One region of the Bradyrhizobium sp. AUGA SZCCT0105 genome, then DNA from elsewhere that is predicted to be linked to it. Evidence: predicted binding sites of a transcription regulator. Region 1 holds the regulator's gene; each other region holds the start of a gene.
What was found. The regulator PhoB, encoded in region 1, activates phosphate uptake and scavenging genes when phosphate is short. The targets are predictions, from matches to a motif close to TGTCATNNANCTGTCAT.
Positions count from the first base shown of each region.

Region 1 (7,216 bases):
TGACGATCGCCATTCCGGTCGGCATCGGCATCGCCATCTTCCTCACCGAACTCTGCCCGCAAATGCTGCGCCGCCCGATCGGCATCGCCATCGAGCTGCTCGCCGGCATCCCCTCGATCATCTACGGCATGTGGGGCTTCTTCGTGCTGGGCCCGTTCCTGGCCAACACGTTCCAGCCCTTCATGATCAGGATATTCGAGGGCGTCCCGGTGCTGGGTGCGGTGTTCGCAGGTCCGCCGTCCTATCTCAGCCTGTTCAACGCCGCGCTGATCCTCGCCATCATGGTGCTGCCCTTCATCACCGCGATCTCGGTCGACGTGTTCAAGACCGTGCCGCCGGTGCTGAAAGAGGCCGCATACGGCATGGGCTGCACCACATGGGAAGTCGTCCGCAGCGTCGTGATCCCCTACACCCGGGTCGGCGTGATCGGCGGCATCATGCTGGCACTCGGCCGCGCCCTCGGCGAGACCATGGCGGTGACCTTCATCATCGGCAACTCGTTCCGCATCTCGTCGTCGATCTTCGCGCCGGGCACCACGATCTCGGCGGCGATCGCCTCCGAATTCGCCGAGAGCGACGGCCTGCACCAGTCCGGGCTGATCCTGCTCGGCCTCCTGCTGTTCGTGCTGACCTTCTTCGTGCTCGCCGGCGCGCGGCTGATGCTGATGCGGCTTGAAACGAAAGCGGGGAAATAGCGCCATGAACCCGATCTACAAATCCCGCCGCCGCAGCGACATCGTCATTCGCGCACTCTGTGTCGGCGCGGCGCTGTTCGGCGTCACGTGGCTGGCGCTGATCCTGTTCACGCTGGTCTATAACGGCCTTGCCGGCCTCAGCGTGCAGCTGTTCACCCAGAACACGCCGCCGCCGGGCTCGACCGAAGGCGGCCTGCTCAACGCCATCGTCGGCTCGGTCATCATGACGGTGATCGGCGTCGGCATCGGCGCGCCGCTCGGCCTGTTCGCCGGCACCTACCTCGCCGAGTACGGCAAGCACGACAAGCTCACCTCGGTGATCCGCTTCATCAACGACATCCTGCTCAGCGCGCCTTCGATCATCATCGGCCTGTTCATCTATGGCGCAGTGGTGGTGCCGATGCGCGGCTTCTCGGCGATCGCAGGCAGTCTCGCGCTCGCCGTGATCGTGATCCCGGTCGTGCTGCGCACCACCGAGGACATGCTGCTGCTGGTGCCCAATCCGCTGCGCGAGGCGGCCTCCGCGCTCGGCCTGCCGCGTTCGCTGGTGATCAAGCGGATCGCTTATCGTGCTGCGCGTAGCGGCTTGATCACCGGCGTGCTGCTGGCGACCGCCCGTGTCGCCGGTGAAACCGCGCCGCTGCTGTTCACCGCGCTGTCGAACCAGTTCTTCAGCCTGGATCTGACCAAGACCATGGCCAACCTGCCGGTGACCATCAACAACTTCGTGCAGAGCCCCTACGCCTACTGGAAAGAGCTGGCGTGGAGCGGTGCGCTGCTCATCACCTTCACTGTGCTCGCGCTGAATATCGGCGCGCGTATCCTTGGTGCCGAAAGGGCCGCAAAATGACCGAGCTTTCCGTCTCAACGACTGTCGCGAGCCACGTTCCCCAGGTGCCGCTGCCGGAAGCGCCGCCGAAAGTCACGGTGCGCAACCTCAACTTCTATTACGGCGAGCACCACGCGCTGAAGAACATCAACCTGACGCTCGGCACCAACCGCGTCACGGCGTTCATCGGCCCGTCGGGCTGCGGCAAGTCGACCCTGCTGCGCATCTTCAACCGGATGTACGATCTCTATCCGGGCCAGCGCGCGGTCGGCCAGCTGATGCTGGACCAGACCAACATTCTCGATCCCAAGCTCGACCTCAATCTGCTCCGCGCGCGGGTCGGCATGGTGTTCCAGAAGCCGACGCCGTTCCCGATGACGATCTACGAGAACATCGCCTTCGGCATCCGCCTCTACGAAAAGATCTCGAAGTCCGAGATGGACGACCGGGTCGAGAAGGCGCTGCGCGGCGGCGCGCTGTGGAATGAGGTCAAGGACAAGCTGAACGCTTCCGGCCTGTCGCTCTCCGGCGGCCAGCAGCAGCGCCTGTGCATCGCGCGCACCGTGGCGGTGCGTCCCGAGGTGATCCTGTTCGACGAGCCGTGCTCGGCGCTCGATCCGATCTCGACCGCCAAGGTCGAGGAACTGATCCAGGAGCTCTCCGAAGACTACACGATCGCAATCGTCACCCACAACATGCAGCAGGCGGCGCGCGTCTCCGACAAGACCGCCTTCATGTATCTCGGTGAGCTGATCGAGTTCGACGACACCAACAAGATCTTCACCTCGCCGAGCGATCGACGCACCCAGGACTACATCACCGGCCGGTTCGGCTAGCGCATGGTCCGCAAAATTGGGTACCGGTTTTCCGACCGGATCATGCGAAACTGAGGACACCAAATCATGATCCCCGGGATCATGAGGGAGACAAGCGATGGCTTCTGAACATACCGCCAAGGCATTCGACAGCGACCTGCAGGAGTTGACCCGCCTGGTCGCCGAGATGGGCGGCCTCGTCGAGCGGATGATCACCGAGTCGGTCGACGCGCTGATCCGTCGCGACGTCGCGCTCGGCAAGCGCGTGGTCGCCGCGGACATCGAGATCGACAATCTGCAGCGCGTGATCGAAGAGCGCGCGGTGCTGACGATCGCCCGCCGCCAGCCGATGGCGATCGACCTGCGCGAAATCGTCAGCGCGATGCGCGTGGCCACCGACCTCGAGCGGATCGGCGACCTCGCCAAGAACATGGGCAAGCGCGTCGCGGCGCTGGAAAGCGATTTCCAGCCGCTGAAGCTGATCCGCGGCCTGGAGCACATGACCGACCTCGTGCTGTCGCAGGTCAAGTCGGTGCTCGACGCCTATGCCGCGCACGACCTGCCGGCGGCGATGAACGTCTGGAAGGGCGACGAGGAGGTCGATGCGATCTGCACCTCGCTGTTCCGCGAGTTGCTGACCTACATGATGGAGGATCCGCGCAACATCTCGTTCTGCATCCATCTGATGTTCTGCGCCAAGAACATCGAGCGGATCGGCGATCACGCCACCAACATCGCCGAAACCGTGTTCTACATGATCGAGGGCCAGCAGATCACCGACAAGCGCCCGAAGGGCGACATGACCAACTTTGCCACCACGGTGCCCGGTACCTAGGACATGATCCGCAGGCGCGGAGCCGGATTGTCTTCACGACAAGTCGTTTCCGCGGGGATTATGCTCAGGAAAGCAAGCGTTTCGGTTTGCGTCTGGGCAACGGATCATCACAGAGAGAGAACTTAAGCCGATGAGCGCACGCATTCTGGTAGTCGAAGACGAGGAAGCGCTGACGACACTGTTGCGCTACAACCTCGATGCGGAAGGCTACGATGTCGAGACGGTGGGGCGCGGCGACGATGCCGACACCCGCCTGAAGGAGCGCGTTCCCGACCTCGTGGTACTGGACTGGATGCTGCCGGGCCTGTCCGGCATCGAGCTGTGCCGCCGCCTGCGGGCGCGGCCCGAGACCAAGCAGCTTCCGATCATCATGCTGACCGCGCGCGGCGAGGAGAGCGAGCGCGTGCGCGGGCTTGCCACCGGCGCCGACGACTACATCGTCAAGCCGTTCTCGGTGCCGGAACTGCTGGCACGGGTGAAGGGCCTGCTGCGCCGTGCGAGCCCGGAGCGGCTTGCGACCGTGCTGACCTATGGCGACATCGAGCTCGACCGCGAAAAGCGCCGCGTGGCGCGCTCGGGACGTCCGATCGATCTCGGTCCGACCGAGTATCGGCTGCTCGAATTCTTCCTCGAGCATCCCGGCCGCGTGTTCAGCCGCGAGCAGCTGCTCGACAGCGTCTGGGGCCGCGACATCTATATCGATGAGCGTACCGTCGACGTGCATATCGGCCGCCTGCGCAAGCTGCTCAATCCGGGCCGCGAGCAGGATCCGATCCGCACCGTGCGCGGCGCCGGCTACGCGCTCGACGACCGCTTCGCGAAGGCCGAACCGCAGCCGTAAGGCTGGCCGACAATCGTAAACCACAACACGGCGTCGTCCCGGCGAACGCCGGGACCCATAAGCCGCGGCCGGCGCAATCGGCAAGCGGCCAGACGACTTTCTAACAACGCCCATTCGTGGTTATGGGTCCCGGCGTTCGCCGGGACGACGCCGGTGATGTGACGTAGCCCGGATGGAGCGAAGCGAAATCCAGAACTTCATTCTCCGCTTCAAACACCGCGCCGGATTACGCTTCGCTCCATCCGGGCTACGAGCCACAAAAAAATCCCCGCTTTCGCGGGGATTTGTTTTTACAGTCCAGGCAGTTTCCCGAGTGCTTACTTGATCTGTGGCTTCGCCGACGGCCGGCGGCGATCGGCGGCGGGCTGATAGGCGACGCGCGAGTGATGCGCGCAATAGGGCAGACCGGCGAGCGCCTTGCCGCCGCAGAAGAAGAATTCCGGGCTCGAGGGATCGCCGACCGGCCAATGGCAGGTGGCCTCGTTGAGCTCGAGCAGCGACAGCCGCTGGCTCATCGGCACCACGTTGTCGAAGGAGATCGGATCGGGCTCCATCTCGACCTCGAAGGCGTGCGCAAGCGCAGTGTTGCCGCGCGAGACCGGGCGCGCCACCCGCATCATGTGCTGGGCGGGGCGGGCCTTGCGCTGCCGCGGCGCGGCCGTGGAGGGGGCCTTGGCGCGGCCGGAGAGGCCGAGCCGATGTACTTTGCCGATCACGGCGTTTCGCGTCACATTGCCAAGTTCCGCCGCGATCTGGCTGGCCGAGAGGCCGGATTCCCAGAGCTTCTTCAGCTGCTCGACGCGATCGTCGGACCAGGTCAATACAGTCATCACATTCTTCCTTTCGCATGGCGCCGGCCACTCATCGGAGCGGCGCTGCGAGCCAATCTGGACAAATATCCCTGCGGCCAGAATCCCTTAGCCCTCGCCGGGCACGGTGTTGCGCCCGAACGTTTACGCGAGACACGAAGGCTACTTAGAGGGTCCAGTACTGCCGCACGAGATGTCGTACCCGACAGGCCAAACGCTACAATATGGCGTGACTCTGGCGCAAGAGTCCGCGGCCGTGCGTCCACATGTTCCCACAAAGTTAAGCATTGCTATGAGGCTTTTCCACCGCACCGGAATGCTCCGGATTGCGCCGGTTTCGCATTGCAGGAAGGCCGGCAAAGGCCGGCTCCTGGCGATTGACACTGACCGGCCGCCGCATAGAATGACCCGCACGTGCCGCCCGCAAAGGCGGCCGTTTTGTTTTCCGAAGCTGGCGGTTGCTGCGTAGGCGTCAAGGCGCGCGGCGATTGACGGCTTCAAACCGGCAGTGAACGCCATGACCAACGCCTCGTCGCATCTGCTCCCCGTCTTCGCCCGGGTCGATCTCGGCTTCGAGCGCGGCGAGGGCGCCTGGCTGATCGCAACCAATGGCGACCGCTATCTCGATTTCACCTCCGGTGTCGCGGTGAACGCGCTCGGGCATGCGCATCCGCATCTGGTCAAGGCGCTGCAGGAGCAGGCGACCAAGCTCTGGCACATGTCGAACCTGTTCAAGAGCCCGGACGGCGAGGTGCTTGCGGCGCGGCTGTGCGAGCAGAGCTTTGCCGACTTCGTGTTCTTCTGCAATTCCGGCGCGGAAGCGATGGAGGGCGTGATCAAGCTGGTCCGCCACCACCACTTCTCCAAGGGCCATCCCGAACGCTACCGCATCATCACCTTCGAAGGCGCCTTCCATGGCCGCACGCTGGGCACGCTGGCCGCGACCGGCTCGGCGAAATATCTCGAGGGCTTCGGCCCGCCGATGGACGGCTTCGACCAGGTGCCGCACGGCGACATCGAGGCGGTGAAGAAGGCGATCGGCCCGCACACGGCCGGCATCCTGATCGAGCCGGTGCAGGGCGAGGGCGGCGTGCGCTCGGCGCCGCAGGCGTTCTTCAAGGCGTTGCGCGCGCTGTGTGACGAGCATGGCCTGCTGCTCGCTTTCGATGAGGTGCAGACCGGCATGGGCCGCACCGGCGAGCTGTTCGCCTACAAGCGCACCGGCGTCACGCCGGACGTGATGTCGCTGGCGAAAGCGCTCGGCGGCGGTTTCCCGATCGGCGCGGTGCTCGCGACCGCGCAGGCTGCAGCCGGCATGGCGCCGGGCTCGCACGGCTCGACTTTCGGCGGCAATCCGCTCGCGGTCGCATCCGCCAATGCCGTGCTCGACGTCATGCTCAAGCCCGGCTTCTTCGAGCATGTGCAGAAGATGTCGCTGCTGCTCAAGCAGAAGCTCGCTTCCGTCGTGGACCGCTATCCCGGCGTGCTGTCGGAGGTGCGCGGCGAGGGCCTGTTGATCGGCGTCAAGGCGGTGGTGCCGTCGGGCGATCTGATCGCCGCGCTGCGCAACGAGAAACTGCTCACCGTCGGCGCCGGCGATAATGTGGTGCGGTTCCTGGCGCCCCTGATCGTGACCGAGGCCGAGATCGACCAGTCGATCACAGCGCTCGAGCGCGCCTGCTCTGTGCTATCGGCGCCGCAGCCGAAGAAGGCGGCTGGATAATGAGCAAGCCGGTCCGTCACTTCCTCGACATCAACGAGCTGCCGCTCGCCGAGCTGCGCAACATGCTCGAAGCCGGTGCCGCCATGAAGGCGAAGCTGAAGGCGCATGAGAAGGGCAGGAAGCCGCTCGAAGGCAAGACGCTGGCGATGATCTTCGAACGCCCGTCGACCCGCACAAGGGTGTCGTTCGACGTCGGCATGCGCCAGCTCGGCGGTGAATCCATCATGCTGACCGGCGCCGAGATGCAGCTCGGCCGCGGCGAGACCATCGCCGACACCGCGCGCGTGCTGTCGCGCTATGTCGACGCGATCATGATCCGCATCCTCAACCATGACGCGCTGCTCGAGCTCGCCGCTCATGCCACCGTGCCCGTCATCAACGGGCTGACCCGGCGTTCGCATCCCTGCCAGGTGATGGCCGACCTCATGACCTATGAGGAAAACCGCGGCTCGATCGAGGGCAAGACGGTGGCCTGGACCGGCGACGACAACAACGTGCTGGCCTCCTGGGCGCACGCCGCCGAGCGGTTCAAGTTCAATCTCAACATCGCGACGCCGCCGGAGCTCTCGCCGAAGAAGCCGATGCGGGACTGGATCAAGGCCACCGGCGCGCCGATCATGCTCGGCACCGATCCGGAAGCCGCCGTGCGCGGCGCCGACTGCGTCGTCA
Region 1 covers NZ_JAFCMK010000008.1:322,392-329,607, reverse strand. Annotated here, with positions in the region: gene pstC (phosphate ABC transporter permease subunit PstC) at 1-695, shown strand, start outside; gene pstA (phosphate ABC transporter permease PstA) at 700-1,545, shown strand; gene pstB (phosphate ABC transporter ATP-binding protein PstB) at 1,542-2,360, shown strand; gene phoU (phosphate signaling complex protein PhoU) at 2,458-3,174, shown strand; gene phoB (phosphate regulon transcriptional regulator PhoB) at 3,305-4,015, shown strand; gene JQ573_RS32555 (GcrA family cell cycle regulator) at 4,333-4,845, opposite strand; gene JQ573_RS32550 (aspartate aminotransferase family protein) at 5,342-6,547, shown strand; gene argF (ornithine carbamoyltransferase) at 6,547-7,216, shown strand, end outside.

Region 2 (7,216 bases), on a different contig from region 1:
CAAGAAGGCAGGAGACCACCATGCCCTACGCGACGACAGATGACGGCGTGCGGCTCTATTTCGAGGAGACCGGATCCGGCCATCCGGTGATCCTGGTCCATGAATTCGCCGGCGACCTGCGCAGCTACGAGCCGCAGATGCGGCATTTCGGCAAGCGCTTCCGCACCATCGCCTACAATGCGCGCGGCTTCCCACCGTCTGACGTGCCCGAGCAGGTCTCGTCCTATTCGCAGGCGCGCGCCGCCGACGATATTCTTGCCGTGCTCGATCACATCGGCGCGCCGAAGGCGCACATCGTCGGCCTGTCGATGGGCGGGTTTGCGACGCTGCATTTCGGATTGCGTCACCCGGCGCGCGCGCTGTCGCTGTGCATCGGCGGTTGCGGCTATGGCGCCGAGCTCGACAAGCGCGAGACGTTTCGCGCCGAGGCCGACGTGATCGCGGGCATGATCCGCAAGGACGGCATGCCGACGTTCGCCGAGCGTTACGCCTACGGCCCGACCCGCGTGCAGTACGAGAACAAGGATCCGCGCGGCCACGCCGAATTCAAGGCCATGCTGGCCGAGCATTCGGCGGTGGGATCGGCCAACACCCAGCAGGGCGTCCAGAAGGAGCGTCCCTCGCTCTACACGCTGGTCGACGAGATGAAGCGCATCACGGTGCCGACGCTGATCATCACCGGTGACGAGGATTGGCCGTGCCTGCTGCCGGGCGTTCTGATGAAGCAGAGCATCCCGTCCGCCGCGCTCGCCGTCATGCCGAACTGCGGCCACGCCATCAACATCGAGGAGCCCGACGAATACAACCGGATCGTCGGCGATTTCCTGGCGCAGGTCGAAAGCGGCCGCTGGCCACAGCGCGATCCCAGGGCGGTGAGCGCCTCGATCACCGGGATGAAGGATTAAGGCGATCAGCCTGGCAGCTTCGATGGCGAGCTACATTGGCGATCACCAGCACTCCGATACAGAACGTCACTCTTCAGCCATTCTCACTGTCATCGACATGAAAACCCTCGAAGAAGTGAAAAATGAGTATGAACACCAAGTGGAGATGTTCCTCCACAACCATCCCGTGGAGCTAGAGAGTTTCAAGGAGTTGTGGGCTCGGGCGAATTTCGGCGAGCATACGTTATGGTGCAGGAAGTCACCCAAAGACTCGGGCTTGTGATGTCGAGCGACATGAACAAGGCAGATGAGGAATTCTTTTGGATGTATATGCACTAGCGATGTGTTGCGGGCGATTGTCGCATCGCATCCGTTGGGCAGACTTGTCGTGACGGTTCAAGTGCAGGCGGACCTCCTGGTCTCCAGTTAGTCTTCTCGATCTACCAGATTTTTGAAATGCGGCTGGCATAGCGGCGTTATCGACACCGCGATCGATTCGATGACAACGATGCAACATCCGTTTGCTCGCGCTGCAACCGACGCGTGAATCGAACGCGCGATGATGAATCGCTGTGATGAAACTTACACAGCGCTGTCATCGGCGATGGATAACTTGTCGCATGTCGACGTCATAAATCCTTAAAAAATGGGGCAAGAAGTGAAGGCGAAATTCCTTTCAACGGTCGGAGTCTGTCTGGTCGCTGCTGCTGCAGTTGTGTGCAGCGCCGCCGCTCACGACGATGATCGAGATCACGATCATCGTCATCCGCACGACATTCACACGGAAACGCCGATCAAGCATCTCGTCGTGATCTTCAACGAGAACCGCTCGTTCGATCACTATTTCGCAACCTACCCGAATGCGGCCAATCCGACCGGCTCGATTCCGTTCACGGCCAAGCCGCATACGCCGAAGGTCAACAACCTCGCCAACGCCAATCTGCTGACCAACAACCCGAACACCAATGCGGCCAACGGCACCGGCGCGACCAATCCGTTCCGGCTCGATCGCACCCAGGCCAACACGCGCTCGCAAAACCACGCCTACACGCCCGAGCAGCAGGCGGTCGACAACGGCAGGGAAGACCTGTTTCCGAAGTTCACCGGTCGCGGCACCGCCGGCGGCGTCGGCGCCTTCGGCACCAACGGGCAGGTGATGGGTTATTTCGACGGCAACACCGTCACCGCGTTCTGGAATTACGCGCAGAACTTCGCGATGAGCGACAACAACTGGACCGACACTTTCGGTCCGTCGACGCCCGGCGCGCTCGAGGTGGTCTCCGGCCAGACCAATGGTGCGCAGAACATCGTCGGCACGTCATCGTCGATCGCCGACGGCCAGGGCGGCCTGACGCTGACCGGTGATACCGACCCTGCCTACGACGCGTGCTCGAGCACGACCAGCCAGGTCCTGATGACCAGCAAGAACATCGGCGACCTGCTCAACGCCGAGCACATCAGCTGGGGCAGCTTCATGGGCGGCTTCGACCTGACGCTCAAGAACAGCAACGGCACCACCAACTGCGCCCGCAGCACCTTCTCGAGCAACGTCAACGGCAGCATCGTCGACTACATCCCGCACCACGCCTGGTTCCAGTACTACAAGTCGACCGCCAACCCGACCCATGCGCGGCCGAGTTCGGTCGATGCGGTCGGCCACACCTATGTCCCCGGCAGCAAGACGCTCGATCCGGCCAACCACGCCTACGATCTCGAGGACTTCTACGCTTCGGTGAAAGCCGGTAACTTCCCGGCGGTCTCCTATATCAAGATGCCGGCCTATCAGGACGGACATCCCGGCAACTCCGATCCGCTCGATGAGCAGGCGGGCAATGTCGAGCTGATCAACTTCCTGCAGAAGCAGAAGGAGTGGCGCGAGACTGCCGTCATCATCACCTATGACGACTCCGACGGCTGGTACGACCACCAGTACCTTGCGCCGATCAGCGCCTCGTATGATCCGACCGCCGACCAGGTCAACGGTCCCGGCCAGTGCGGCCGCGGTATCGGCAAGCAGACGCAGCCGAAGGGCCTGAACGGTCAGCCGGTGAACGGCCGCTGCGGTCCCGGCACGCGGATCCCGTTCCTGCTGATCTCGCCTTACGCCAAGAAGAACTTCGTCAGCCACACCCGCATCTCGCAGGCGTCGGTCGTGCGCTTCATCGAAGACAACTGGCTGCACGGCCAGCGTCTCGGCGGCGGCTCGTTCGACGACAGCGTCGAATCGATCACAGACATGTTCGACTTCGATCATGGCCACGATCACGACCACGACGATCGGCAGAACAAGCTGTTCCTCGATCCGACGGCCGGCACGGTCATCGTCAGCCCGTCTGACGATCATCACCATCACTAACGCTCTGGGATCACTGGACGTCATATGAACGGCCGCATGTTGTGGCTTCTCGGCGCCGGCCTGCTCTGCATGGCCGGCGCCGTTGCGGCAGTCGAGACCCAGGGACTTCCGGGGACAAATCCGAGTCCGGTGCAGCTCAGGCGTCCGCCGGTCGCCCCGCTGTCCGGCATGGCGCAGCTCGGGCAGATGATCTTCTTCGACGCGTCGCTGTCGTCGTCGGGCGCATTGTCGTGCGCCTCCTGTCACAGTCCGGACCACGCCTACGGACCGCCCAACAATGCGGCGGTGATGTTCGGCGGGCCCGCGCAATCGCGGCAGGGTACGCGCGCCGTGCCAAGCCTGACTTATCTCGAGCGGCAACCGAATTTCAGCATCGGGCCGGAGAAGGACGAGGACGACAATGTCGTCGACTTCGCGCAGTTGGCCGCGGCAGGTCAGCAGGCCGCGCGTGCGAAAAAGGTCGCGACCGGGACCGCGGCGTCGGCGGTCAACATCGTGCCGCAGGGCGGACTGTTCTGGGACGGCCGCGCCGATACGCTGCAGGACCAGGCGATCTTCCCGCTGCTCGATCCCAACGAGATGGATGGCGGCAGCATCGAGGTGGTGGCGCAGAAGCTGCGCCAGGCGAGCTATGCCCCGCGCTTTGCCGAACTGTTCGGCGCGAACATCTTCGACAATACGCGGCTGATGGTCGCGGAGGCGATGTTCGCGGTCGCGCGCTACCAGGTCGAGGAGTCGAGCTTCCATCCCTACAGCAGCAAGTTCGACTACTGGCTGGAAGGCAAGACGCGGCTGAGCGAAAGCGAGTTGCGCGGCCTGCAATTGTTCAACGATCCGGACAAGGCCAATTGCGCCGGCTGCCATACCTCGGCGCCGACCCGCGACGGCCTGCCGCCGCTGTTCACCGACCACCAGTATGAGGCGCTCGGCGCGCCACGCAACGCCGCGCTCGCCAGCAACCGCGATCCCAACTATTTCGATCTCGGGGTCTGCGGCCCGTACCGCACGGACATTGCCGAGCAGACGCAATATTGCGGGATGTTTCTGACGCCGACCTTGCGCAACACCGCAACCCGACGCGTGTTCTTCCACAACGGCGTCTTCACGAGCCTCGAGCAGGTGCTCGATTTCTATAACTTCCGCGATACCAATCCGGAGAAGGTCTACCCGCGTGCGGCCGACGGTACGGTGCGGAAATACGACGATCTGCCGGAAAAGCATCACGGCAATGTCGACGTCGCTGATCCGCCGTTCGAGCGCCATCTCGGCGACACGCCGGCGATGACCGCGCAGGACGAAGCCGACATCATCGCCTTCCTGAAGACGTTGACCGACGGTTACCAGCCGGAGCGGTGAGCGGTCGCGACGGCTCATCGCGGAACCCATGCGTGAGTTGGCAGGTCCTCGTCATGCGCGCATAATGGGCGCATGAATGTGGTCGAAGGCAACGGTGCCAGAATCCCCGCGATCGGGCTCGGCACCTGGGAGCTGCGCGGGCGGACCTGCGCCCGCATCGTCGAGCAGGCGCTGCGGCTCGGTTACCGGCACATCGACACGGCCCAGATCTATGACAATGAGCGCGAGGTCGGCGAGGGGCTGCGCGCCTCCGGCGTCAAGCGCGACGATGTGTTCCTGACCACCAAGATATGGACCACGCATTTCATGGCGAAGGATCTCGAACGTTCCGCCAAAGAGAGCCTGGCGCGGCTGCGTCTGACCGAGGTCGATCTGTTGCTGTTGCACTGGCCGCACCCGCACGTGCCGCTTGCCGAGACGCTCGGCGCGCTGGCGCGGGTCAAGCAGGCGGGACTGGCGCGGCATATCGGGGTCTCGAACTTCAACGTGGCGTTGATCGAGGAGGCGGTGGCGGCGTGCCCCGAGCCGCTCGCCTGCGATCAGGTCGAGTACCATCCTTATCTGGGCCAGGCCGACGTGATCGAGGCGTGTGCGCGCCATGGCATGGCATTCGTCGCCTACAGCCCGATCGCGAAGGGCCGCGTCAAGGGCGACCGCGCGCTGGCGCGGATCGGCGACCGTTATCGCAAGACGGCTGCCCAGGTCTGCCTGCGCTGGCTGGTGCAGCAGAATGTCTCGGCGATCCCGCGCACCTCGAAGCTCGAGCGGCTCCAGGAAAATCTGGATATCTTCGACTTCGAGTTGTCGGATGAGGACATGCGCGAGATTTTGGCGATCGGGAGCGCGGCCGCGCGGTGATGCCCATCTGATGGCCCATGGCGCGTTGGGTCCTTGCCTGTGAATCGCCGCGCGGCATATGGCTGGGCAGCGCTCCCGATCATGCTATTGCGCGCTGGCCGATTGCGGTTTTGCACCGAATGGGGATTGAGGCAGGCGGGTTCCACCCGGTATTGTGACCGGCGGGGAGACGACACTGATGTGATCGAGTGGGATGAAGTTTCGGCCAAACGCGGATCTGATGGCATCGGTGTTCGTGCACCTGATGCTGCTCGCGCTGATTTTCCTGTATTCGGAGGTGCATCAGTTCGATCCGGTCGCCGCTGACACGGTGCCGGTCGAGATCGTGACGCCGCAGGAGGTTGCCAGGAGCGAGGTCCAGACTGAGACCAAGCCCGATCCGGTGCCGAGCCCGTCGCCGACGCCCGAGCTGCAGTTGCCGTCGCTCGACAAGCCGGTCGACACCGCCAAGTCCGAACCACCGGCGCAAGCCCCGGCACCTCAGCCGCAACAGGCCCAGCAGCAACCGCCGCAGAAGCAGGCGACGCCGCCCGAGCCCAAGCCCAGCCCGGCTCCGCAGCATGCTGCGGTCGAGCCGCCGGCACCGCAGACGCCGGCACCGCAGACGCCACCGATGCCCCAGCCGATGGCGCAGCAAGCGTCGCCGCCGTCGCAACCTGCCTATGCGCAGCCCGAGCCGGACCTGTCCGTCAAATACAATGTCCTCCTTGGCTTGCCGCCCGACATCCCCGTCAAGCTGCCGGCCGAAGCGCCGCACGGCCCCGGTCCCGGCAAGGACAATTTCGACGCCGCCGCCACCGAGCAGGCCGACGTCGGCTCCAGCGTGGTCGCCGAATTCCGCCGTCATCTGAAGAGCTGCATGAAGCTCCCGGCGACGTTGAGCACCGGCGATGACGTCAGGATCAAGCTCCGGGTGTTCATGAAGCCGGACGGCAAGCTCGGCGCATCGCCGTTGCTGATCGAGGCCACCGCATCGGAGAAGGGGCCGCTGCTGCTCAAGAGCGCGACCGAGGCGCTGCAGGCCTGCCAGCCTTACGCGATGCTGCCGCGGGATCGCTACGGCGAATGGAAGGTGCTCGACCTCGACTTCACGCCGCGCGATTTTGCATCGTAGGGCAGGGACGAGCGGCGAACTTCGCCTCGCCCCGCGTGCGGGGAGAGGCCGGGTTGCATCGCCAGATGCAATCCGGGTGAGGGGGAGTCTCCGCGAGTCCGTCTATCTCGGTCGATGCGGAAACAGCCCCTCACCCGAACCCTCTCCCCGTAAGAACGGGGAGCGGGAGCGAGAGTGTCGCGCATATTGCTCGATCAAGCCTTCAGCTTCCCATCGCCTGCCAGGCATTCGAGGCGAACTGCCGGCGCCAGATCACGATGACGACCGCGGCTGTCGTGGCGAACAGCACCCAGGGGCTGAGGAACCAGCCGAGATAGCCGAGCGCGAAGAAGAAAGCGCGCTGGCCGCGGTTGAAGTGCCGGCCCGCAGTTTCGAACAGCCGCGTGGTGCGGATCACATGGGCCTCGGCCTCCGGCGTATCGCGCTGGCCGGCCGGCGGCATCGCACCGAACAGGATCGCAACATAGTTGAACAGGCGATAGGCCCAGGCGAATTTGAAGAACGTGTAGATGAAGATCAGGATCAGCCCGATGCACTTGATCTCCCACAGCGCGGGCGAGGGTGTCAGGTTGACCGGCAGCGCACCGAGCACCGCGAGCGCGTCGCTGGTCGCGCGCAGCAGCGCCAGCGCGCCGCCGATCGCGATCA
Region 2 covers NZ_JAFCMK010000006.1:44,742-51,957, forward strand. Annotated here, with positions in the region: gene JQ573_RS26215 (alpha/beta fold hydrolase) at 21-905, shown strand; gene JQ573_RS26220 (hypothetical protein) at 928-1,167, shown strand; gene JQ573_RS26225 (phospholipase C) at 1,543-3,240, shown strand; gene JQ573_RS26230 (cytochrome-c peroxidase) at 3,277-4,596, shown strand; gene JQ573_RS26235 (aldo/keto reductase) at 4,669-5,454, shown strand; gene JQ573_RS26240 (hypothetical protein) at 5,648-6,568, shown strand; gene JQ573_RS26245 (DUF599 domain-containing protein) at 6,771-7,216, opposite strand, start outside.
Region 2: the regulator PhoB is predicted to act here: its motif matches at 1,512-1,528, upstream of JQ573_RS26225 (phospholipase C).

Region 3 (7,216 bases), on a different contig from region 1:
TTGTCGAGCCAGCGCCGCAGCATCCGCACATTGCGGATATTGGCGCGGAACATGACGTCGAAGGCATCGCCCGCCACCGGCACCATGCCGACCACGCCGTCGACCGCGACATTGGCAAGCATCCGCGCGGTGATGTGCCAGGGCGCGCCCAACAGACGGGCTTCACGCACCAGCCACAGCGAGATCGCGGTGGTGATGAGATCGCCGATCACCGGGATCAGGCCAATCAACCCGTCGATGCCGTAGCGGACATTGGTGCCCGGAACGACGAAGGCGACGTCGAGCAGCTTTGCGATCATCTCCAGCCGCGCGAGCCGCTCCTCGCGCGTCAGATTGCCGAACGGGTTGGCGGTGGAGTTGCGGAAGTCGAAGCGGAGGCCTTCCTGAAAGGCTCCCTGAAAACCTTGGAACTGCGGATGCAGCGGGCCATCGCCGAGCTCGCGCCCGTCCTGATCGATGATCTTGCCGCGCGCCTGCGCCCCGCCGAAAGGCGGCCGCGATCGCGTGGCGTGGGGAGAGAAAATGTCGTCCTCGGGCATGGCCATCACATGGTAACGCAGGCAGGTGGTTCAAGTTGCGTCACATTACCACTGTGTCACATTCAAGGCCGTTCAAGCCGCATCACGTGCCCCGCGCCGCCGATGGCGTCAGACCGAAGCGGCGGCGGAAGCAGCGGTTGAAGTAGGACAGATCGTTGAACCCGCAATCGAAGGCGATGTCGCTGATCCGCCGCTCGGCGTCATGGACCAGCATCTCGGCAGCTTTCGTCAGCCGCAATTCGGTCAACCGCATGGTGAAGCTCGCGCCCGCCTCGTAGAGCAGCTCGTTGACGTAGCGCTCCGACAGGCCGGTCGCGGCGGCGAGCTTGTGCGCGGAGAAATCCGGCTCGGTGAAGCGCTTGGCGAGGATCATCAGCAGCGACTTCAGCCTGACCGCGCGAAGCCCGCGGCGTTGTGCTGCGGCCGCAAGATCGCCGCGGGCGCCGAGGCCGAGGGCTGCGAGATCCAACAGATGCGCCGCGATGGCGAAGCCGGCCTCATCGACGGCATCGGGCGATTGCAGCAGCAGGTCGCTATAGTCCATCGCCAGCGACAGCGCGCCGCCCGGCGCGAGCTCGCGGCCGACCAGGTCGTCGACCCCGGTGACCATGGATCGCAAGGTCGCCATCGGCAGATGGACGTTGGTGAAGCGCTTGTGGTGGGCGCCGTCGGCGGTGAAGAACGGCTCGTCGAGCTTGAGCAGCACCATCGCGCCCGGCCGCATCTGGAATTCGCGCCCGCGATGCGTCACGGTCGAGGCGCGGTCGCCGGTGTTGCGCGCCAGGCAGTAACGGTCGTCATTGGTCGCCAGCACCTGGCGCCGCTCGCGCCGCACGGTGGTGAAGCTGCCGTTGCAACGGCCGAGCAGGGTGGTGCCGATATGGATCGAGTTCATCGTCGCGCGAAACGGCACCGCCGGTGACGGGTCGAGCTCGCCGGTGTTGGAGAAATGCTCGAACAGTTCGGCGAAGAACATGTAGCGCTGCCGCTCACCCAGACCGGGCGGCAGCATGTCGGTCGACAGCCTTTTTTTGATGACGGACATCGGAAGGACGGGACCAAGGTGCTGGCCGGCAGTCTGGCCACCACGAGATGAACGGAAGGTGAAAGCCACCGGCCCTGTGCACAGCGCCGGACAGTCCAAGTCCGGAATCCTCCGGCGCTTCCCAGTCCAAGACGCGCCTGCCGCCGGGGGCTTACCGATGGCACCGGCTCGCAGCCGGCAAAGACCACTCAAAGTGAGCCCCCGCACACAAGCGGGCCAGCCAGAGGAGACCAAGAGATGAAGACTTCCGCGATCCGCAAGGTGCTGCTCGGGGTTGCGATCACCACCAGCATGGGGATCGGCTACGCGATCGGCGCCCAGCCGCACATGGACGAGAGCCTTGCGATGCTGCAATCGGCGCGCGCCGAGCTCACCAGGGCGACGCCGAACAAGGGCGGCCACCGAGAGCGTGCGCTCGGCCTGATCGATCAGGCGATGGGCGAGGTGCGTGCCGGCATCGCGTTCGCTGGCGGCGGCTAGCGCACGAATTGGAGAAGCGCGCAGCGAATTTTTGAAGAGATCAACGAATGACTTTTGACATCAGCAGAGGACGACACTCATGACCAGATTGATTGCGGCCGCCTTCCTTCTCGCCTCGCTCGGCAGCGCCGGCGCCATGCCGCTCGCGCCCGTTACGCCCACCGAGAATCCCGATGTCATCGCGGTCGCCGGCGGCTGTGGCGGCGGCTGGCATCGCGGTCCCTATGGCGGCTGCCGCCGCAACTACGCGCGGCCGTGGATGCACGCCTGTCCGCGCGGCTGGTATCTCGGCCCGGGCGGCCGCTGCCGCGCCAACGGCACCTGAGCATTTCGGCACCCAGGCCTTTTCATCACGCCGGCGGCGGACGGAAACGTCCGCCGCTTTTGCGTTCGATCCACTTCGCTCGAAAACGCTCTAGAAGACGCCCTTGTTCATGGTTCTGAGCCGCTGGGCCAGCGTCCTCATCACCTTCAGCGCGAAATGCGGCGTCTGGCTGACGAGGAAGAGAAACTGCTTTTCCGAGACCGGGACGAGCTCGACATCGGTGAGCGCCGTGGCGGTCGCACTCCTCGGCTCGTTGTCGATCAATGCCATTTCGCCAAAGATCGTGTCGGCCGGCAGGTCCGTTATGGTCTTGTTGCCGACCTGAATGCGCACATAGCCGCTCTTGATCACGAACAGCTCGTTGGCCTCCTCGCCCTCGCGAAAAATAATGCCACCGGCTCGGACCAGGCGGGTTTCGATATCGTTGCCCGTCAGAAGGCTGAAGCTTGCATCTGCCACTCGAGATTCCTTTCCCCGAACCCGGATGCAGATCTCTTGCATCCGGTTGTCTTGCTGCTCCGGCTAAAACAAATGCGCGAACACGAAGTAGAGAATGCCAGAGATCAGCATCGCCACCGGCAAGGTCAGAACCCAGGCCATGGCGATGTTGCGGATTGTCGACCATTGCAGGCCGGACCCGTTTGCGGTCATGGTGCCTGCGATGCCGGATGACAGCACATGCGTCGTCGACACCGGCAAGCCGTATCCGTCTGCCGCGGCGATGGTCGCCGCCGCCGTGATCTCGGCGCAGGCGCCCTGCGCATAGGTCAGATGGGTCTTGCCGATCTTTTCACCCACCGTCACGACGATCCGCTTCCAGCCGACCATCGTGCCGAGGCCGAGCGCGATGGCGACCGCGATCTTCACCCAGGACGGGATGAATTTGGTCGCGGCATCCAGCGAGCCCTTGTAGCGATTGAGCGTCGCGACATCGGCATCGTTCAGCCCGCTGTCGCTGCTCTTCATGAGCGAGCGCAGCGCCTCCGATACCAGATACATGTCGTTACGCGTGTTGCCGACGGTCTCGGCCGGGAATTTCGCCAGCGAACCATACTGAATGACCTGGTCGCTGATTTCGCCGACGAGAACGGCGAGTGACGGATAGGTATCGTCGGTGAGTTGTCGAAGCGCGATGTAGTTCGTCACCGCCGGACGCGGATTGCCCGTCACCTTGCGATCGGCTCCCCTATCCTCGATCGCCTTGCTCGCCGCCGCCGAATTCGCGGTGAATGCCGCGATCTGGCTCGCAGGCATCGCGCGGTTGAGTGCGTAAGCGGTCGGGACCACGCCGATCAAGATGAGCATGATGAGACCCATGCCCTTTTGACCGTCGTTCGACCCGTGAAAGAAGCTGACCATGGTACAGGTCAGGATCAGGATGCCGCGGATCCACCACGGCGGCGGCTGATCGCCTTTCGGCTCGCCGAACAGCGCCGGCGTTGCGCGCAACAGCGCGGTTTTCAGCCCGTAGAGCAGGATGGCAGCGAGCGCAAATCCGAACAGCGGCGACAGCAGCAGCGCCTTGCCGGTGTTGACGGCCTGCGACCAATCCACGCCGGACGTCCCCTCCCGTCCATGCATCAGCGCATTCGCGATCCCCACGCCCATGATCGATCCGATCAGGGTGTGCGAACTCGAGGCGGGCAATCCGAAATACCAGGTGCCCACGTTCCAGATGATGGCGGCGATCAGCAGCGCAAACACCATGGCGAAGCCGGCACTGCTGCCGACCTGAAGGATCAGTTCGACCGGCAACAACGAGACGATGCCGAAGGCAACGGCACCGCTGGAGAGCAGGACGCCGATCAGATTGAAGAGGCCCGACCAGACCACGGCAATGTGGGCCGGCATCGAGCGCGTGTAGATTACGGTCGCGACGGCGTTCGCCGTGTCGTGAAAGCCGTTGACGAATTCGAAGCCGAGCGAGATCAACAGCGCCACGAACAGCAGCAGGAACGCCGCATAAGAGGTCTTGCCCGCGCCCGTCGCGCCGACGTCCGCGTAGATGCTGTAGGCCACGAACAGCAGCGCGGCTCCGATCACGCCGAGATAGATGATGCCGGTAAGAGGATGAAAGCCCTTCTCGAGATCGGGGCCGCGGCGCCGCGCGGGCTCAATCGAACCAGGTAACGCTACATCGCTCATATGATCGCCCTCACGGCCGCGGGAGGACAAAAGCGGCCATGTGACATTGGGACTACGTTTACATGACGCCCATATGACAGTTCCATGAAGGGCAATGCCCCCGGCTTTCAGCCGACGTCTAATACATTGACAAAATTACTATAATTGCGCGACCGGCTGCTCGCCATGCGTTGGCATGACCACCTGTCCGGCTGCGATGCGCTCAATGTGCCGCCCCGTCAGAAATCGCCGAGCATGTCAAAGCCGGCGACTTCTGTTTTCCCGAGGCAATGCGTACATGCCCTAATGCTGGGACGCCGGCTGTGCCGGCACGTGCTGCTCTTCGGCATATTTGTGCGCCAGCCAGGACGTGATCACGCCCGGGATGAAGCCGACCAGCCCGTAGAGGATGAACTGCACGGCGCCGCTTTCGGAGCCGTGCGAGGCGTAGGTCAGCGCCGCGCCGACGAACGCCACGAGACCTACGATCAGCATCCGCACCGTCGGTGTGATCCGCCGCATATGCATCAGGATGTCGTCGATCGCGCCGAACATCAGCGACGGCACGATGCCGAACAGATAATTGTATTGCAGCGACTTCACGAACACGACGAACAGCTTCGCCACTTCGCCGCCATTGGTCTCGGTCCAGTAGCCGGACTGATAGGTGGTCATGAGCAGCAGCAGGAAGCCGCCGATGAACGGCCCGATGGCTGCGAAGATCAGATAGCGTTTCATGGCGTGCCCCTGCCCGACATCAGGCGAGTGTAACGCAGTCACGCGACGGTTCTAGGGAAATTCGAAAGCGCCCGGTAATGTTCCGGGATCATCGCGTCGATGCGCTGCAACAGTTCGCTGCGATACGGAATCGCCCGGACTCAGCCGGGCGATGAGATCGTGAGGACCGAGGTGAGCGCTGAAGCTGTTACTCACCCCACGCCGCGAAGGCGTCGTTGAAGGCGCGCTCGCCGGGGGCGCCCTTTTCGATCGCGATGATGGCACGGCGCTGGTTGGTGTAGACCAGCGGCACGTCGAACCAGGAGCGCTCCTTCAAGAGCTGCAGATTGCGCGAACGGTCGGCGTCGACATTGGAGAGGCCGACCAGGAAGAAGCCGTCGGTGACCTTGACCGCGAGCCCGGCCAGCGGCGTGCCGCGCGCCTGCTCGTTGGACTTCATCAGGATGCCCGGCACGTTGCCGACGCCGCCATTGGCGAAGTCCTGCGGCAGGATGAAGGTCAATTCCGCGGTATGGCTCGCCGGCAGCGATGAATCGGTGTTGCGGCGGAACGACATCGTCATCTTGAACTTGCGATCGGGGATGTCGATGTCAGCGCGCACGGCGATGTCGGGCTTCTGGTTGCCCGATCCCTTGACCTGCTCGGTGCGCCAGACCACCGAACCGACATATTGCTTGCCCTTCGGATCCGACGGGTCCTCGTCATAGAGCACCACGCGCTGCGCTACCGGGGCGACCGGCTCGCCGGACGACGACGGCTGGCCGACGCGGTCGGTGATCTTCTTGCTCGAAGGCGTCGCCGTGGCGTCCTTCGGCGCCTCGACGGGGGCCGAGGATTTGAACAGGCTGCTGACAAGGGTAGCGGCCTGCTGGTGGAACAGAAAGCCGGTGCCGACCAGGATCAGCAGGATGCCGATCGCGATCGCGGTCTTGAACGGGAACATCGAACCGACACGCGGCCGCTTCGGCTCGCGCTCGGCATTGCTGACCCGCGAGCGTGGCGGCGGCGGCGCCTGGGGCGGCTGCGGGGCGTAGCGCTCCGCCTCCTCGATCGACTCGTCGTAGGAATACGGCGCCTCAGGATCGCCGCCGCGATTTTCGAGGCTCGGCTCGAGCCGGTCGAATTCCGGCGAGGGCGACGGCACGTTGGCGTAGGTCTTGCGCGCGTTGCGGCTGGCTTGCGCCGCGGCACGGCCGAGATCGTCGGCGTCGGCGGTGATGTCGCGGAAGCCGCGCACGCCCGGGGCGGCCGGCGGCGTCGGGGGCTGCGCGCCTTCGGGGCCCCGGCGCGGCGCAGCCGGCCGGGCCTGCGGCGCCTGGGTATCGGGGCCAGCAGGGGCCTGCGGGTTCTGCGGCCGCGGCGGGGCCGGCGGCGGCGCATCGGGGCGCAAATTGCGCGGCGGGCGCGGTTCGGCCGGCGGCCGCGGGCGCGCGGCATTGTCGGCGGAATTGGCCTCGGGCGGCCTTGCACTTGCCTCCGGCGGCCTTGGATTGGCCCGGCGCAGCGGGTCGCTGCTGCGGGCTGCCCCGCCGCCGGGGCGCGAGGCCTCGCGGGCGCGCTGCGCGGCCTCGGACTCGACCTTGCGCACCGCCTCTTCCAGCGACAGCCGCTCGCGGGTGATCTCGGATTCGGAGAGCGGCGGCTGCACGCCGCGGAGCTGCTGGATCAACGCCGTCCGCGCCCGCGCATACAGCGCACGGCGGGCTTCGCCGGGGGCGTTGGGGTCCAGTCCGGCGATGGCACGGGCGATCAGCGGGTAGTAGTCAGCCATTTCCACACAATTGGTGGGATATAGGTAATATCCCGTTAAGCCTCGAACGGATTCTGTACCAGAATAGTATCTTCACGTTCCGGACTAGTGGAAAGCAGGGTGACCGGGCACCCCACCAGCTCCTCGACCCGGCGGACATACTTGATGGCCTGGGCCGGCAGGTCCGCCCAGGACCGCGCATGGGCGGTCGGCTG
Region 3 covers NZ_JAFCMK010000005.1:135,237-142,452, reverse strand. Annotated here, with positions in the region: gene JQ573_RS23715 (DUF4112 domain-containing protein) at 1-545, opposite strand, end outside; gene JQ573_RS23710 (AraC family transcriptional regulator) at 622-1,584, opposite strand; gene JQ573_RS23705 (hypothetical protein) at 1,822-2,064, shown strand; gene JQ573_RS23700 (GCG_CRPN prefix-to-repeats domain-containing protein) at 2,144-2,389, shown strand; gene JQ573_RS23695 (Crp/Fnr family transcriptional regulator) at 2,480-2,890, opposite strand; gene JQ573_RS23690 (inorganic phosphate transporter) at 2,912-4,534, opposite strand; gene JQ573_RS23685 (DUF5413 family protein) at 4,817-5,251, opposite strand; gene JQ573_RS23680 (hypothetical protein) at 5,439-7,022, opposite strand; gene JQ573_RS23675 (adenylosuccinate synthase) at 7,058-7,216, opposite strand, start outside.
Region 3: the regulator PhoB is predicted to act here: its motif matches at 4,597-4,613, upstream of JQ573_RS23690 (inorganic phosphate transporter).

Region 4 (7,216 bases), on a different contig from region 1:
TACGCAGCGAGGCGTCGCCGTCGAAAATGGCCGCGATCGGGCAGCCGGCCACCGCACCCATCACCAGCCGGCAGCCGGTGCCGGAATTGCCGAAATCGAGCGGCGCCGAGGGCTGGGCGAAGCCCCCGACGCCGACGCCCGAGACCGACCAGGCAAAGGGCGCTGTCCGCTCCACCTTGGCGCCCAGCGCGCGCATGGATTTGGCGGTATTGAGGACGTCCTCGCCCTCCAGAAGGCCGGAAATGCGGGTTTCGCCGACCGAAAGCGCCCCGAGGATCAGGGCACGGTGGGAAATCGATTTGTCGCCGGGAACGCGGACCTTGCCGGCCAGGGGGCCGCAAACGCGCGATTCCAGCGGGGTCGGGGTGTCGGAATGGGCCAAGATTGTGTCCTCTCGCGCCGCGGCAGGTATCACATAGGCAACACCGCGTCACGCGCCCGTCACTTGCGCGCAAACCGCTATTGACAGCGGCTCCTCAACTAGCCAAGTGAAGCACCGTTTTTCAGCAAAATTCTGGGATGACCACGTTGGCCAAGTCCGAGCTCGGAACCAAGCGCATTTGCCCGACCACGGGCAAGAAGTTCTACGACCTCAACAAGAATCCGGTGATTTCGCCCTACACCGGCGAGGTCGTGCCGATCGCGCCCGTAGCCCCGCCGCGGGGCGGCCGTGGCGCCACCGTCAGTTCACCTGCGACCGCCGCCGAGATGCCCGAGGCGGCCGAGACCGAAGAGTTGGTCTCGCTCGAGGAGGCCGATGCCGAGGAGAACACCGGCAAGGTCAAGGCCGTGGTTCCCGAATCCGAGGACGATATCGAGGTCGACGAGACCATCGACGACGATGACGACGACGATTCGACCTTCATCGCCGACGAGGAAGAGGGCGATGAGGACGTGACCGATATTATTGGTGACGTCGGCGGTGACGAAGAGACTTGAGATCGGCGCCGATCTATGATCAACGGTGCTGCCGCGCGAGTCATCCAGGCCGCGCGGGCCGGGATCGATCCCCCAGGATCATCCCAACTGGATAAGGGGCCATAGCTCAGCTGGGAGAGCGCTTGCATGGCATGCAAGAGGTCGGCGGTTCGATCCCGCCTGGCTCCACCACGCTTCGCCCTTCGGGCTACGCGTGGCGCAGCCACGAGTTGCCTGAAGGGCGAAGCGTGGTGTCCGGCGTAGCCCGAAGGGCGAAGACGGACTGCCAAGGGTTCTACTCCCGTCCGGCCTCAGTGGATGCGAATGTGGTGCGTCTACATCATCCGCAGCATCAACTTCCCTGAGCAAGAATACATTGGCGCCACCGAGGATCTGAAACGGCGGATTCCCGAGCATAACGCCGGCAAGTCCGCGCACACCTCAAAATTCAAGCCGTGGCAGCTCGTCTGGTACTGCGCATTTCCCGACAAGTACAAAGCCCTGGCGTTCGAGAAATACCTCAAATCCCATAGCGGCCGCGCCTTCGCCAAGAAGCGCCTCTAGCAACCTCCGCGCCGCATTTTTGATCCAGAACAAAGCTCGAGCGTCCATTGGTTGCTATCTTCTCCGGTGCCAACGGACGCCAAGCCATGCGCGATTCCAGCTGGACCGAATTCTTGCGGTGCCCGAGGTGCCAGCGCACGGGCCATGCCCGGCTTTCGGAGATCACGCCCTTCCGAAATCGGATCGAACTGGTCCCGGAGGGCTTCGAGATTCGTCACGACGAGCGCGGCAGTGATTTCCAGTGCGCGACTTGCAGAGTGCCGGTGCAGCCCTAACAAGCGCGCCCCGTTTCGCGCCCGCTACTCCCCCAGCACCGCATTGAGCCGGTCGCGCAGCGCGACGATCTCGTTCTTCATCGCCATCAACTCGCCAACCGTACAGTCCGAGGCCGCGAGGATCGACTGCGGAACGGCCTTGGCCTTTTCACGCAGCGCGTGGCCCTGCGGCGTCAGCGCGATCAGCACCACCCGCTCGTCTTCGGTGCTGCGGGTTCGCCTGATCAGTTCCGCCGCTTCCAGCCGTTTCAGCAGCGGCGTCAGCGTGCCGGAATCCAGGAACAGCCGCTCGCCGAGGTCCTTCACCGGCACGTCGTCGCGCTCCCACAGCGCCAGCATCACGAGATACTGCGGATAGGTCAGCCCGAGCCGGTCGAGCAGCGGCTTGTAGACGCGGTTGAAGGCGTGCGCGGTCGAATAGACCGCAAAGCAGATCTGGTTATCGAGCCGCAGCGCCTGATCCGCCGCCGTCTGTTTCCTGACCATGATTCCCATCGAATCCATCTCGTTTCCGGGTCATTCTGGGCCCACAGGACCGCGGATTCAATTGCGAACAATTAAATGTGAGACCGCATAATTTATATTGTGCACAATCTAATTGGATGCAATACATGGCTTGTTGAATTCAAGCTGAAGTCCAAACCCAAGGGAGACCACAATGTCTGTGAACGTGCTCTACAAGACCAGCGCCAAGGCAACCGGCGGCCGCGACGGCCATGCGGCAACGCTCGACGGCGCGCTCGACGTCAAGCTCACGACCCCGAAGGAGCTCGGTGGCGGCGGTGGCGCCGGCAACAATCCGGAGCAGCTGTTCGCAGCCGGCTATGCCGCCTGCTTCATCGGCGCCATGAAGTTCGTGGCCTCCCAGGGCGGCCCCAAGGTTCCCGCCGACGCCTCGGTGACCTCGACGGTCGGCATCGGCCCGCGTTCGGAAGGCGGCTTCGGCCTTGCCGTCGACCTCGCCGTCTCGCTGCCCGGCCTCTCCCGCGCTGACGCCGAAGCGCTGGTCGAGAAGGCCCACCATGTGTGCCCCTATTCCAACGCGACCCGCGGCAATGTCGACGTCAAGCTGAGCGTCGTCTAGTTCACCGACTGCCGATAGTCCGCCACGTCCCGCGTGGCGGACTATTGCATTTCAAGAGAGCATTGCATTGCGGATGCCAGTTCGCTCTTTTCAGTTCGCTTGGCGAACGCACGCGCCGCCTGCTGCATGGGCCTGCGCCGACGGAAGCATTGCTGCCTCGCCTGAAGACCGTTAGCTCTGGGACCCTCGTTTTCCGATCCCAACTGAGCGAAGGTTGTTTCCATGAATACCCCAGCGGCTACCGGCGCGATGACCGGACTGCGCGTGATCGATCTGACGCGCGTGCTCGGCGGCCCGTATTGCACCCAGATCCTTGCCGACCACGGCGCCGACGTGATCAAGGTCAAGCCGCCCGCCGGCGACGAGGTGCGCGACTGGGGCCCTCCCTTCCATGAGGAAGACGCGGCCTATTTCGTCGGCATCAACCGCAACAAGCGCTCGATCGGCCTCGACCTCGCCTCCGAGGGTGGACGCGCGGTGCTGATGAAGATGCTCGAAACCGCCGACGTGCTGATCGAGAACTTCAAGCCGGGCACGCTCGACAAATGGGGCATCGGCAACGACGTGCTGCGCGCGAAATTTCCGCGCCTCGTACATTGCCGGATCTCCGGCTTCGGCGCCGACGGCCCGCGCGGCGGCAATCCCGGCTATGACGCGATCATCCAGGCGATGACCGGCATGATCGCGGCGACCGGTTCGCCCGAGAGCGGCCCGATGCGCATCGGCGTGCCGCTGGTCGACATCACGACCGGGCTCTATGCGGCGATCGGCATCCTGATGGCGCTGTCGGAGCGGCAGCGCTCGGGGCTCGGCCAGTTCATCGAGACCACGCTGTACGAGACCGGGCTTGCGATCATGCATCCGCACACCGCGAACTATTTCATGCATGGCAAGCCGCCGTCGCTCACCGGCAACGAACATCCCAACCTCGTGCCTTACGCGATCTTCCCGACCAAGACCGACAACATCTTCATCGGTGTCGGCAATGACGGCACCTTCCGCAAGCTCGCCAAGGAAATCGGCAAGCCCGAGCTCGGCACCGATCCGCGCTTTGCCCGCAACAAGGACCGCATCGCCAACCGCGATGCGCTGAGGGCCGAGCTTGCCGCGGTGTTCAGCCAGCACGAGGCCGAACCGCTGTGCAACCGGCTGCTCGCCGCCGGCTTGCCGGCCGGCCCGGTGCAGAAGATCGACCAGGCGCTGACCAACCCGCACACGATCCATCGCGGCGACGTCATCGAGAAGGATTGGTACAAGGGCGTCGCCTCGCCGATCCGCCTCGAACGCACCAAGCCGAGCCTGCGCCGCACGCCACCGAAGTTCAGCCAGCACGCTGCGGAAGTGCTCGGCGAGTTCGGCTACTCCAAGGACGAGATCAACGGCCTGGTCGACAAGGGCGTGGTCTGCGGTCCCCAGCGCCAGCGCTGACGCGTCAGGAGATCACGTCGAATACCGACCGCGATGGCGGTGCACTCCCTCGCCCCGTTCTTACGGGGAGAGGGTTGGGGTGAGGGGCTGTCTCCGCGCATACGACAGTAGCGGCGTTTGCGGAGAATCCCCCTCACCCGGAACGCATCTAACGATGCGTTCCGGCCTCTCCCCGCACGCGGGGCGAGGTGATGCGGAGTCCGTGTCTTCGAGAACCGTCAGCCCCTGCGGTGCAACGTCGCGTCCGGCGTTGCACCGCACGCACGCGGCTGCGTTCTCCGCCTTTTTTAGCGCTTCCCTTTGCTTCGGCTTCCCCCGTACCATGGCTTTCGTTTATACGGTCATTTGAACGTCATCCGGCGCTGTTAACGCGCGCAACGAAAGATGACGTTCCAACCGGGAGGGGCTTTTGATGATTTTCAGACGACTCGGCGCTGCTGCGGCAGCTGCTGCCACGCTTGTATTCGCGTCGCCTGCGTTTGCAGTGACGGAGATTCAGTGGTGGCACGCGATGACCGGCGCCAACAACGACGTCATCGTCAAGCTGGCCAACGATTTCAACGCCTCGCAGTCCGACTACAAGGTGATCCCGACCTACAAGGGCGGCTACGCCGACACCATGAACGCCGGCATCGCTGCGTTCCGCGCCGGCAACGCGCCGCACATCATGCAGGTGTTCGAGGTCGGCACCGCAACGATGATGGCCGCCACCGGCGCCGTCAAACCGGTCTACAAGCTGATGGCCGACGCCGGCGAGAAGTTCGATCCGAGCGTCTATCTGCCCGCGATCACCGGCTATTACTCGACCTCAAAGGGCGAGATGCTGTCGTTCCCCTTCAACTCGTCGTCGACCGTGATGTGGGTCAATCTCGATGCGCTGAAGAAGGCCAACATCGCGGAGATTCCGAAGACCTGGCCGCAAGTGTTCGAGGACGCCAAGAAGCTGAAGGCGGCCGGCTACACCACCTGCGGCTTCTCCGGCTCGTGGGTCACCTGGGTCAATCTCGAGCAGCTCTCGGCCTGGCACAACGTGCCGCTCGCCAGCAAGGCCAACGGCCTCGACGGCTTCGACACCGTGCTCGAATTCAACGGTCCGCTGCAGGTCAAGCATCTCGAGAACCTGGTCGAGCTGCAAAAGGACAAGACCTACGACTATGCCGGCCGCACCAACACCGGCGAAGGCCGCTTCACCGCGGGCGAGTGCCCGATCTACCTGACCTCGTCGGCCTTCTTCGGCAACGTCAAGGCGCAGGCCAAGTTCAACTTCACCGCCGCGCCGATGCCGTATTATCCCGACGTCAAGGGCGCGCCGCAGAACTCGATCATCGGCGGCGCCTCGCTGTGGGTGATGGGCGGCAAGTCGGCCGAAGAATACAAGGGCGTGGCCAAGTTCCTGACCTTCCTCTCCGACACCGATCGCCAGATCTGGATCCACAAGGCCTCGGGCTATCTGCCGATCACGAAGGCAGCCTACGCCAAGGCCAAGGAAGAGGGCTTCTACAAGGACCAGCCCTATCTCGAGACCCCGTTGCTCGAACTCACCAACAAGGAGCCGACCGAGAATTCCCGCGGTCTGCGCCTCGGCAACATGGTGCAGCTCCGCGACATGTGGTCGGAGGAGATCGAGCAGGCGCTGGCCGGCAAGAAGACCGCCAAGCAGGCGCTGGACTCGGCCGTCGAACGTGGCAACCAGATGCTGCGGCAGTTTGAAAAGACCGCCGTCCACTGACATGATGTCTTGAGACCATCAACCGGCAGGCCGCAAACGCGGCCTGCCATTTTGCCGAGATCATGCAAAAGCAAGCGATTTTCCAGTCAAAGCTGTTGCCTTACGCGCTGGTTGCCCCGCAACTCGCAATCGTCCTGATCTTTTTCTACTGGCCGGCCGCGCAGGCGGTGATCCAATCCTTCCTGCTGCAGGACGCCTTCGGCCTTTCGACCACCTTCGTGTGGTTCGAGAACTATCTCGAATTGTTCAAGGACCCGGCCTATTTCGCCGCCATCGTCCGAACCTTCGCGTTCTCGCTTGCGATCGCGGTGTCCTCGTTGTCGTTCGCGCTGCTGCTCGCGGTGATGGCCGACAAGCCGCTGCGCGGCTCGACGCTGTACCGCACGCTGCTGATCTGGCCGTACGCCGTCGCCCCGCCGGTGGTCGGCGTGCTCTGGGTGTTCATGCTGCACCCCTCGCTCGGTGTGCTGTCGCGCTATCTGCGCGCCATGGGCGTCGACTGGAATCCGCTGCTCGACGGCGACCAGGCCGCAGCCCTGATCATCCTCGCCGCGGCCTGGAAGCAGATCTCGTACAATTTCCTGTTCTTCCTTGCCGGGCTGCAGAGCATCCCGAAGAGCGTGATCGAAGCCGCTGCGATCGACGGCGCCCGCCCGATGCGGCGGTTCTGGACCGTGATCTTCCCGCTGCTGTCGCCGACCATCTTCTTCCTCTTGGTGATCAACATCGTGTACGCCTTCTTCGACACCTTCGGCATCATCGACACGATGACCCGCGGCGGCCCGGGCAAGGCGACCGAAACGCTGGTCTACAAGGTCTATACCGATGGCCTGCTCGGCGGCAATCTCGGCTCCTCCGCGGCACAGTCGGTCATCCTGATGGTCATCGTCATCGTGCTGACCGGCATCCAGTTCCGCTTCGTCGAACGCAAGGTGACCTACTGATGGTCGAGGAGGAGGGTTTCCAGCGCTATCTGGCTCACGCCATCCTGTGGATCGGGATCGCGATCGTCGCCTTCCCGGTCTATCTGGCGATCGTCGCCTCGACCCAGGACAACGCCGTCATCGCCAATGGCCAGATGTCGCTGTTGCCCGGCGGCCATTTCTTCAAGACCTACTACCAGACGCTGTTTGTCGGCACGAGCGGCTCGACCCGCGAGCCGGTGCTCAACATGATGCTGAACTCGCTGATCATGGCGCTCTTGATCGCGGTCGGCAA
Region 4 covers NZ_JAFCMK010000004.1:670,343-677,558, forward strand. Annotated here, with positions in the region: gene aroA (3-phosphoshikimate 1-carboxyvinyltransferase) at 1-382, opposite strand, end outside; gene JQ573_RS22710 (TIGR02300 family protein) at 529-939, shown strand; tRNA gene JQ573_RS22715 (tRNA-Ala) at 1,035-1,110, shown strand; gene JQ573_RS22720 (GIY-YIG nuclease family protein) at 1,243-1,482, shown strand; gene JQ573_RS22725 (MarR family winged helix-turn-helix transcriptional regulator) at 1,782-2,243, opposite strand; gene JQ573_RS22730 (organic hydroperoxide resistance protein) at 2,416-2,841, shown strand; gene JQ573_RS22735 (CaiB/BaiF CoA-transferase family protein) at 3,064-4,269, shown strand; gene ugpB (sn-glycerol-3-phosphate ABC transporter substrate-binding protein UgpB) at 4,682-5,998, shown strand; gene ugpA (sn-glycerol-3-phosphate ABC transporter permease UgpA) at 6,061-6,942, shown strand; gene ugpE (sn-glycerol-3-phosphate ABC transporter permease UgpE) at 6,942-7,216, shown strand, end outside.
Region 4: the regulator PhoB is predicted to act here: its motif matches at 4,609-4,625, upstream of ugpB (sn-glycerol-3-phosphate ABC transporter substrate-binding protein UgpB).